3 regions of the Leuconostoc sp. XM4 genome follow, and region 2 is predicted to be linked to each of the others. Evidence: a T-box and tRNA genes for the amino acid it is inferred to sense, from the RefSeq annotation. Region 2 holds a T-box; the other regions hold tRNA genes.

What was found. A T-box is a leader RNA that pairs with one kind of tRNA and senses whether it is charged. The one in region 2 lies ahead of thrS (threonine--tRNA ligase), so its partner is inferred to be a tRNA-Thr.
Region 1: it encodes a tRNA-Thr, which carries the amino acid that the T-box ahead of thrS (threonine--tRNA ligase) is inferred to sense. The anticodon was not compared.
Region 3: it encodes a tRNA-Thr, which carries the amino acid that the T-box ahead of thrS (threonine--tRNA ligase) is inferred to sense. The anticodon was not compared.

Annotation. Positions count from the first base shown of each region.
Region 1 is NZ_CP134507.1:1,825,154-1,828,425, reverse strand. Features, by position in the region: gene RHP64_RS09230 (AI-2E family transporter) at 1-823, shown strand, start outside; tRNA gene RHP64_RS09225 (tRNA-Leu) at 914-995, shown strand; tRNA gene RHP64_RS09220 (tRNA-Thr) at 1,071-1,143, shown strand; gene hflX (GTPase HflX) at 1,173-2,474, opposite strand; gene trpS (tryptophan--tRNA ligase) at 2,768-3,272, shown strand, end outside.
Region 2 is NZ_CP134507.1:622,919-626,190, forward strand. Features, by position in the region: gene RHP64_RS03255 (FtsK/SpoIIIE family DNA translocase) at 1-560, shown strand, start outside; T-box leader at 793-1,010, shown strand; gene thrS (threonine--tRNA ligase) at 1,088-3,046, shown strand; gene RHP64_RS03265 (amino acid permease) at 3,171-3,272, shown strand, end outside.
Region 3 is NZ_CP134507.1:360,040-363,311, forward strand. Features, by position in the region: gene hslO (Hsp33 family molecular chaperone HslO) at 1-164, shown strand, start outside; gene lysS (lysine--tRNA ligase) at 252-1,739, shown strand; tRNA gene RHP64_RS02000 (tRNA-Asn) at 1,802-1,874, shown strand; tRNA gene RHP64_RS02005 (tRNA-Asn) at 1,981-2,053, shown strand; tRNA gene RHP64_RS02010 (tRNA-Thr) at 2,058-2,130, shown strand; gene RHP64_RS02015 (rRNA large subunit pseudouridine synthase E) at 2,209-2,742, shown strand; gene RHP64_RS02020 (YebC/PmpR family DNA-binding transcriptional regulator) at 2,813-3,272, shown strand, end outside.

The sequences.
Region 1 (3,272 bases), 830 kb from region 2:
GATTTTATTGATACCAACTCTAGTGGCGGAAATTACTAATTTAATTACTGCATTACCTGAATTTGCACAAAACGTACAGCGCTTTGTAACAGATTCACTACAAAGTAAGTGGTTATCAAATTTAAATTTGTCAATTGATATAGATGAAGTAAAGAGTGCTGTTGGCAAGTACTCGGCTTCTTTTTTAACTATTACGGCAGGTACATTAGGCAGTGCTGTCTCGATGGTTACATCGGTCACGATTAATGTCGTGACTATTCCAGTCGTTTTATTTTATATGCTAAGTGATGGTGATCGCTTGCTACCAGCAATCCAGAAGCTTTTTCCGGTTCGTTTTGCTGATAATGTCAAAGAATTGACACTTAAAATGGATAAAACTATTGAAAGATATATATCGGGGCAAGCTCTTGAAATGTTGTTTGTCGGGGTGACCATGGCTGTGGGTTATTTAATTATTGGTGAACCATACGCATGGTTACTGGGTGTGATTGCTGGTATTACTAACATTGTGCCATATATTGGCCCTTGGATTGGGGTTATACCAGCGTTGATTGTTGCCAGTACACAATCATGGAAACAAATGTTGTTGGTAATGATTGTGATGATGGTTGTTCAGCAATTGGATGGAAACTTTATTTATCCAAATGTTATTGGAAAATCATTACAAATTCACCCATTAACAATTATGATTCTTTTGATGGTAGCCGGTAATCTTTGGGGTATTTTTGGCATGATATTGATTGTGCCAATGTATGCAGTTGCTCGAACTGTTGTTAAATTTGCCATTGAAATGCGTCAATTGACTAAGGAATCGTTAGAATAGCAGTTTTTTAACATTTTTTTGATTTAAGTTGTATTACCCTCTTGACTGATTTAGGTTTTTCCAGTAGAATTAAAGGGTTGTGTGATACATGCGGGTGTGGCGGAACTGGCAGACGCGCTGGATTTAGGTTCCAGTGGAGTAATCCGTGCAGGTTCGATTCCTGTCACCCGTATAATATGGCCGCCGCCATATTTATATATTGAGGTATCTGGTATTATTCACTTGTAGTACCTGAGTACTTTAATTTGCCGACCTAGCTCAGTTGATAGAGCACCTCACTAGTAATGAGGGGGTCGCCGGTTTGAGCCCGGCGGTCGGCATAATTACTTTCAAGAAAAAGCATGAATTCTTATGAATTCATGCTTTTTTCTTTCGTAATATATTGTTGAAATAAGTTTCGCTCAACTTCAGATAGCTCAATGGTTAACCAACTACCGGTTTCGTCATATTGTTCTTCTATAAATTTATGTTTTGCCGCTAATTGGGCAACAACATTTCCTTTATCAAAGGGTATATGCAAAGTTACGACTTCGCTGTCGTTAAAAATATGTTTAACAATGAGATCAATCAATGCATCTTGAGAATTGGTATCTAGTGCTGACAAAGTAATCACGTTATCGCCAGAGATGTCCGGATAGTGCAAATCAGTGCGATCAGCTTTGTTATATACTGTAATAACGGGTTTACCAGTAACACCAATCTCAGTTAATGTTTTCTCAGTTGTTTCCATCATAGCTTTATAATGCTCGTCTGAAACATCCACCACGTGCAGTATTAGATCTGCATTTGCCGCTTCTTGTAATGTTGATTTGAAAGCAGCAACTAAGTTATGAGGTAGCTTGGATACGAAACCAACCGTATCACTTAATAAAAACTGTCTTTTATCAGGAAGAGTCAGTTGTCTAACTGTGGTGTTTAGCGTAGCAAATAGCATATCTTTTTCAAACACTTGCTTACTATCATCATTGTCTGCACCAACACCAAAACGCATCAACAAACGATTCATCAAGGTAGACTTTCCAGCGTTTGTGTAGCCAACCAGTGCTACGTTTGGTAAGTTGTTAGCGTGTCGTTGCATTGAACGCGTATTTTCACTTTTATCTAAATCAGCCAGTTCTTGACGAACATGAACCATTTGAGACGTAATACGTTGGCGAGATTGTTCTAGCTTTGTTTCACCAGAACCACGTGAGGTGAAACCTGCGCCACCTGTACCTGTTTGTTGATCTAATGAAATTGACATGCTTGTACGTAAGCGTGGTAATTGATATTGTAAACGTGCTAACTGAACTTGGAGTTTTGCAACTTTAGTCTGGGCTCGTTGTGCGAAAATTTCGAGAATTAAACCAGTACGATCGACAACAGTAGCATCTGTTGTTTTTTCTAGGTTACGAATTTGAGAAGGTGTCAATTCATCGTTGACAACAATCATATCAACGTCATAAGTTTTTACAGCTTCACCTAACTCTTCGACCTTACCTTTACCAAAGTAAGTGCTAGGATTTGGTCGTTCTAGCTTTTGGGTAAAAGTTTCAACGGGTTCAAGATTATTTGCTTTTGCTAGGTTCGCTAGTTCTTCTAATTCGTAGTCTAGGTTTCCCTGATTAGTTGTTAAGCCAACTAAAAATACTTTGCGAGGGTTTTCTTGCATAAAAAATGCCTCCAATCAACTTGCGAGACTGGTGGCAGTTTACGTGTTTAGTACGAAAAAGGCAGACCAATCTCAAGAAAAGCGTATAAAAACAATCTATTGCTTTTATTCACCACATCTTAAAAATTGTTCAACAAGTTCTCGTACCTCTTTCTTCTTAATAGTGATAGTGTATAAGTTTTATAGGAAAATGTCAATAATAACGTACTTTGTTTTGTGATAATTTCTTCAACGCTGCTCCTAGATTTAACGTATAATAGAATGAGTTAACTAATTAATAGAAGGTTTTGAACATGTCAAAAGAAATTTACTTAACTGGTGATCGTCCCACTGGTAAACTACATATTGGTCATTATATTGGATCGTTAAAAAACCGTGTGAGCATGCAAAATTCTGGCGATTACTTGCCATTTGTTATGATTGCTGATACACAAGCATTTACAGATAATGCTCGTAATCCAGAAAAAATACGTCAATCATTAACTGAGGTAGCCTTGGACTATTTGGCGGTTGGTATTGACCCAGCTAAGACAACCATTTTTGTACAATCACAAATCAAAGGGTTATTCGAACTTACAGAATACTTTATGAACTTGGTTAGTGTCGCTCGGTTGCAAAGAAATCCAACAGTTAAGTCAGAAATTAAACAAAAAGGCTTTGATGAGGGAATCCCTGCAGGATTTTTGACATATCCAGTATCACAAGCAGCTGATATCGCTATTTTCCGAGCAACAAAGGTGCCAGTAGGGGATGATCAAGAACCTATGCTTGAGCAGACACGTGAATTAGTACGCTCGT
Region 2 (3,272 bases):
CCGGTATTCACATGATTTTGGCTACACAGCGACCTGACGTTAAAGTGATTAACGGTACCATAAAAAGTAATATTCCTGGTAGAATTGCTTTTAGAACAGCTTCTGGAATTGATTCACGCACTATTCTGGACAGTAATGGTGCTGAGAAGCTGCTCGGAAAAGGGGATATGATTTTTGCACCGCCCGGTAAGCCGACACAACGTGTTCAAGGTGCATTTATTAGTAACACTGATGTGACTAATATTGTTGAATTTGTTAAGTCACAACAAGAGGTTCAGTATTCCGATGCAATGACTGTTACAGATGAAGAAATTGCTCAAGATAATTCGGAAAATGCTGATGGAAATAGTGATGATGAGTTATTCCAAGAAGCTTTGCAATTTGTTATTGAACAACAAAAAGCCTCAACATCACTGTTACAACGTCGTTTCAGGATTGGTTATAATCGAGCCGCTCGATTAATTGATGATTTGGAAGCAGGCGGTTACATTGGACCAGCAGACGGATCACGGCCAAGACACGTCAATATTTCAGATGGTAGCTCTGGGATAGAAAGTTAGCATTAGTTTCAAACTAAGTAGTATGATTATATTTTTTGAGTAGAATTAAATGATTAAGCAAACAGGAGAATAATAAAAATGGCACTTACAAAAAATCAAATTGCTGCACTACAAAATGTTTTTGATAATGGTATTTTAGATCATGATGCCGAGGCATTAGAAGCGCTAAAGATTGTATTAGCAGATTTAAAAAAATAATTGCAACACAGCAAAAAAAATGTTATGATGTTTCTCAGAAACATTGATAAGGACAACTCGATTGTCATGCACTTAAAGAGAGTTCATGTTTGGTGAAAATGAGCAGTGCATACAAAAGAGACTACCTTTGAGTGGTGATTTAGTAGTTTTAAATGAAAAGTTGCCCGGGTGATACCGTTATATATCATTTGAGAGAAATAGGAATTTTTCCTGTTTTAAACTTGGGTGGTACCGCGGTAAAACGTCCCTTTAGATCTAATAAGGATCTAAAGGGACGTTTTTGTTTTATTAATGTAAAATACTAGAATGGAATTTGAAAGGAAAATAGCATGGCAGAAATCAGTCTTACATTCCCAGATGGCGCTATTAAAAAGTTTGATGAAGGGATTAAGCCAATTGGGGTTGCCGAAAGTATTTCAAAGTCATTGGCAAAGAAGTCAGTGTCAGGAAAAATAAATGGTTCATACATTGGCATGAACGATGTTATTATTGAAAGTGGCGATTTTCAACTAATCACTACATCAGATAGCGAAGCATTAGATCTACTTCGTCACTCAGCATCTCATTTATTAGCACAAGCATTAAAGCGAATTCCAAAATTTGCTAACATTCATTTTGGAGTTGGTCCTTTTATTGAAAATGGCTTCTATTACGACACAGATAATGGGGCTGGCAATCAAGTGTCAATCGAAGATTTCCCTGAAATCGAGGCGATGATGCACAAAATTGTGAAAGAGGATCTACCAATTCTTTCTCGCGAAATCACACGTGATGAAGCATTAGAAATATTTGCTGATGATCCATATAAAGTTGAGTTAGTAAATGATCTACCAGTCGATGAAAAGATCACAATTGCTGTTCAAGGAGATCATATTGAGCTTGATAAGGGTGGTCTGGTACCATCAACGGGTTGGATTAAGCATTTTAAGCTTACTTCAGTGGCTGGCGCTTACTGGCGTGGAGATTCAAGCAACCCAATGATGCAACGAGTATATGGAACGGCCTTTTGGAAAGCAGCTGACGTTGAAGCAGAAATTGCTCGTCGTGAAGAAGCTAAGGAACGTGATCATCGTGTCATTGGACGTGATCTTGATCTATTCTTTACTAGCCAGGAGGTTGGTTCAGGATTACCAGTTTGGCTGCCAAATGGTGCAACAATTCGTCGCCAAGTTGAAAGATATATTACAGATAAAGAGCTGTCAAATGGCTACCAGCACGTTTACACACCAGTATTGTCTAATTTGAACTTATATAAGACATCTGGTCACTGGGACCATTATCGTGAAGATATGTTCCCACCAATGGATATGGGGGATGGCGAATTTTTGGAATTACGTCCAATGAATTGTCCATCACATATCATGGTATTTAATCATAAGCCACGTTCATACCGTGAATTACCAATGCGTATTGCTGAATTAGGAATGATGCATCGTTATGAAAAATCTGGTGCTTTGACAGGGTTATCTCGTGTTCGTGAGATGACATTGAACGATGGTCATACATTCGTTGAACCAGAAAAGTTAGAAGAAGAGTTTAAGTCTATTCTAACAATGATGATGGGTGTCTATCGTGACTTCAACATTAAAGATTATCGTTTCCGTTTGTCTTATCGTGATCCTAAAAATACAGAAAAGTATTTTGATGATGATGAAATGTGGGAAAAGTCACAAAAGCAATTGAAAACAGCAATGGATGATCTCGGTCTTGATTATTTCGAGGCTGAAGGTGAAGCTGCTTTCTATGGTCCAAAGTTAGACGTTCAAACAAAGACTGCCTTAGGTAATGAAGAAACATTGTCAACTATCCAATTAGACTTCTTGTTGCCAGAACGATTTGACTTGAAATATATTGGTCGTGATGGTCTGGATAATCATCGTCCAGTGATGTTACATCGTGGTATTGTTGGGACGATGGAACGTTTCACAGCCTACTTGATTGAAATGTACAAGGGTGCTTTCCCAACCTGGTTGTCACCTTTACAAGTACAAATCATCCCTGTTAATTTAGGTGCTCATGGTAATTATGCGAACGCTGTACAGCAGAAGTTACAGGATGCTGGATTGCGCGCTAATGTTGAAACAAAAGACGCTAAGATGGGCTACCTCATTCGTGAAGCGCAAACGAACAAAATTCCATATACTTTGGTACTAGGCGATTCAGAGGTAGATAGTAACACGGTTACTGTTCGTAAGTATGGTGATACAAAAACAGTTACAATGTCATACGACGAATTACAATATTTAATTTTGTCTGATGTTTCTAATTACTCACGTGAAACCGAATGAACAAAATAGCGTTGTTTATTTTTAGAAAAAAATCAGCATACTAGATCATGTATGTATGAAAAGTCAAAGCACCCTGAGATCATCGAGGGGTGCTTTGCAATAGGAAAGGGAAATTTATATTATTATGTCCGATTCAAAAGGCGACAGTAATCTTCCGAAACGAGGTTTACAAAACCGACACGTTCAGTTAATAGCTATTGGTGGAACAATTGGTACTGGTCTATTC
Region 3 (3,272 bases), 260 kb from region 2:
CTTATGCTAAAATGTTGCTCACACTTCCAGCATCTGAAATTCAGGCAATGATCAAAGAAGACCATGGCGCTGAAATTGTGGGAAAGTTCTCCGGAAAGCGTTACTTTTTCACAGAGGAACAATTATCCGAAATTTTGAAGCAGATTGAAAAAAATAACGAGTGACTTTGAGATTATTGTTTTTTTTTGGTATGATATTTAGTTAGTAGGCGTGTATTTAAAAAACGCGCAATAGGGAAGGATTTTATACAAATGGCTGAAGAAAAAGCCCTTAATGATCAAATGCTAGCGCGTCGACAAAAGTTGGCAACAATCGTTAGTGATTTACACTTAGACCCATTCGGTAAGCGATTTGAACGTACAGCAAACGCGCAAGAACTGCATAATCTATATGATGCCAGCTCTTTAGAAGAGTTAGAGAATGCAAAACATGAAGTTGTTATTGCAGGTCGTATGGTTGCAAAGCGTGGCGCAGGTAAAGTTATTTTCGCTGATTTTCGTGATGTTTCTGGAAAAATTCAGGTTTATGCAAGACGTGATGATTTAGCAGATAATTATCCGATTATTAAAAGAGCAGATTTGGGTGATTTCCTTGGAATCAAGGGAATTATGATGAAGACTGAAGCTGGTGAATTAACAGTTTTGGCTACAGAATTAACACATTTATCTAAGGCTCTTCGTCCAATGCCTGATAAGTTCCATGGTATTTCTGATGTTGAAACACGGTATCGTAAGCGTTACTTGGATTTGATTGCCAATGAAGATTCTTTCAAAAAGTTCCAAGAACGCTCACATATCATTTCTGCTATTCGTGCATATATGGATAGAAATGATTTCCTTGAGGTTGAAACGCCAATTTTGCAAACTGAAGCCGGTGGGGCTGCAGCCCGTCCATTTATCACACATCATAATGCTTTGAATATTGATATGTACATGCGTATCGCAACAGAATTGTACTTAAAGCGTTTGGTTGTGGGTGGCATGGAACGTGTATATGAAATTGGCCGTATTTTCCGTAATGAGGGTATGGATCCAAAGCACAATCCTGAGTTTACAACAATGGAGTCATATGCAGCTTATATGGACTTTACAGATGTTATGGACGAAACTGAAGGTATTTTCAAAGCTGCCGCTTCTGTCGTCTCAGATGACTTGAAAATTACTTATCAGGGAACTGAAATTGATCTTGGCACAAAGTTTGCGCGCAAACATCTAGTCGACTTGATTAAAGAACAAACTGGTATTGATTTTTGGCAGGAAATGTCCGTTGAAGCAGCACAAAAGTTGGCCGATGATAACCATGTAAAGTACGAAAAATACTGGGGTGTGGGTCATATTATCAATGCATTCTTCGAAGAATTTGTAGAGGATACTTTGGTACAGCCAACATTTGTTTATGGACATCCAGTTGAAGTGTCACCACTCGCTAAGAAAAATACTGATGATCCTCGTTTTACTGATCGTTTTGAATTGTTTATTATGGGTAGCGAGTATGCGAATGCCTTTACTGAGTTAAACGATCCTATTGACCAACGTGCACGTTTTGAGGCTCAAGCGGCTGAACGTGAGAATGGTAATGACGAAGCTGAAGGTATTGATGAAGACTTCATAGAAGCTTTGGAATATGGTATGCCACCTACAGGTGGACTTGGTGTTGGTATTGATCGTTTGGTCATGTTATTGACTGATTCTGACACAATTCGTGACGTTGTGTTGTTCCCAACAATGCGTCCAGAATAATAAATCATTGACAAGTCGTTACACAATTAGTTATAATAATATAGTTGTGTTAGCGACATCATTCCGACTTAGCTCAGTTGGTAGAGCACCTGACTGTTAATCAGGTTGTCGCCGGTTCGAGCCCGGCAGTCGGAGTTTTATGAGAAGCAAATCATCTTGATTTGCTTCTTTTTTATGTGATAAACTGTTGACAGATTTTCTCACTCATGGCATAATAATATAGTTGTGTTAGCAACGTCATTCCGACTTAGCTCAGTTGGTAGAGCACCTGACTGTTAATCAGGTTGTCGCCGGTTCGAGCCCGGCAGTCGGAGTTTCGCCGACGTAGCTCAGTTGGTAGAGCACGGGTATCGTAAACCTGGGGTCGGAGGTTCGAATCCTCTCGTCGGCACTATTATGCATATCTTGCAAAGCAAATCATCTGAGGTTTGCTTATTTTTTTACAATGAAAAGGACGCAATTGAAAAACATGATTGTACTATTCAATAAACCGTACAATGTTTTAACTAAGTTTACTGATGCTGAAGGGCGACAAACTTTGGCTGACTACATTGATATTCCACGGGTTTATGCCGCTGGTCGTTTGGACATGGACAGTGAGGGCCTATTATTGCTGACTGATAGCGGTAAACTGAATCATGAATTGACTGATCCTGATAATAAAGCCTATAAAACTTATGTTGTTCAAGTAGAAGGGGTCCCAACAAAGTCACAACTAAAGCAACTTGAGCAAGGTGTGGCGTTAAAAGATGGGTTAACTTTACCAGCTAAAGTCAAACGTATTCCTTATCCAAAATGGTTATGGGAACGAGAGAAGCCAATCCGTATTCGTAAAAACCAGCCAACGAGTTTTATTCAATTAAAAATAAAAGAGGGCCGTAATCGGCAAGTACGCCGTATGACAGCAGCTGTTGGTATTCCAACGCTACGCTTGATACGGACACATATTGGTGAATATCATATTGCCGACTTAAAACCAGGACAATATCGAATTGTGAAGTAATGATTTTGTGGTGCAAAAGCATCATAAACGGTTATAATAGTAAAAGATGTAAATTAAAAGAGGTGACCTCATGGGACGTAAATGGGAAAACATTAAAATGAAGAAGGCGCAGACTGATGGTGCTGCCGCTAAAGTTAACAGTAAGTATGGCATTGAAATTTATGCTGCAGCGAAGCAAGGTGGCAGTTCAGACCCTGAGGCTAATTCAACATTAAAGTTTGTTATTGAACGTGCTAAGCAAGCACAAGTGCCAAAGCACGTTATTGAACGTGCCATTGAAAAGGCAAAGGGTTCAGGGGATGAAACCTTTATCGAGGGACGTTACGAGGGATTTGGACCAAACGGTTCATTGATTATTGTAGATACGTTGACATCAAACGTTAATCGTACAGCTACAAATGTGCGCACAGCTTTCAATAAAAATGGTGGAACTTACGGTGCTGCTGGCTCTGTTAGTTATTTATTCGATGAAACAGGCGTGATTGTTTTTGAGGGTGAAGATGCCGATGCTACGTTGGAAACACTGCTAG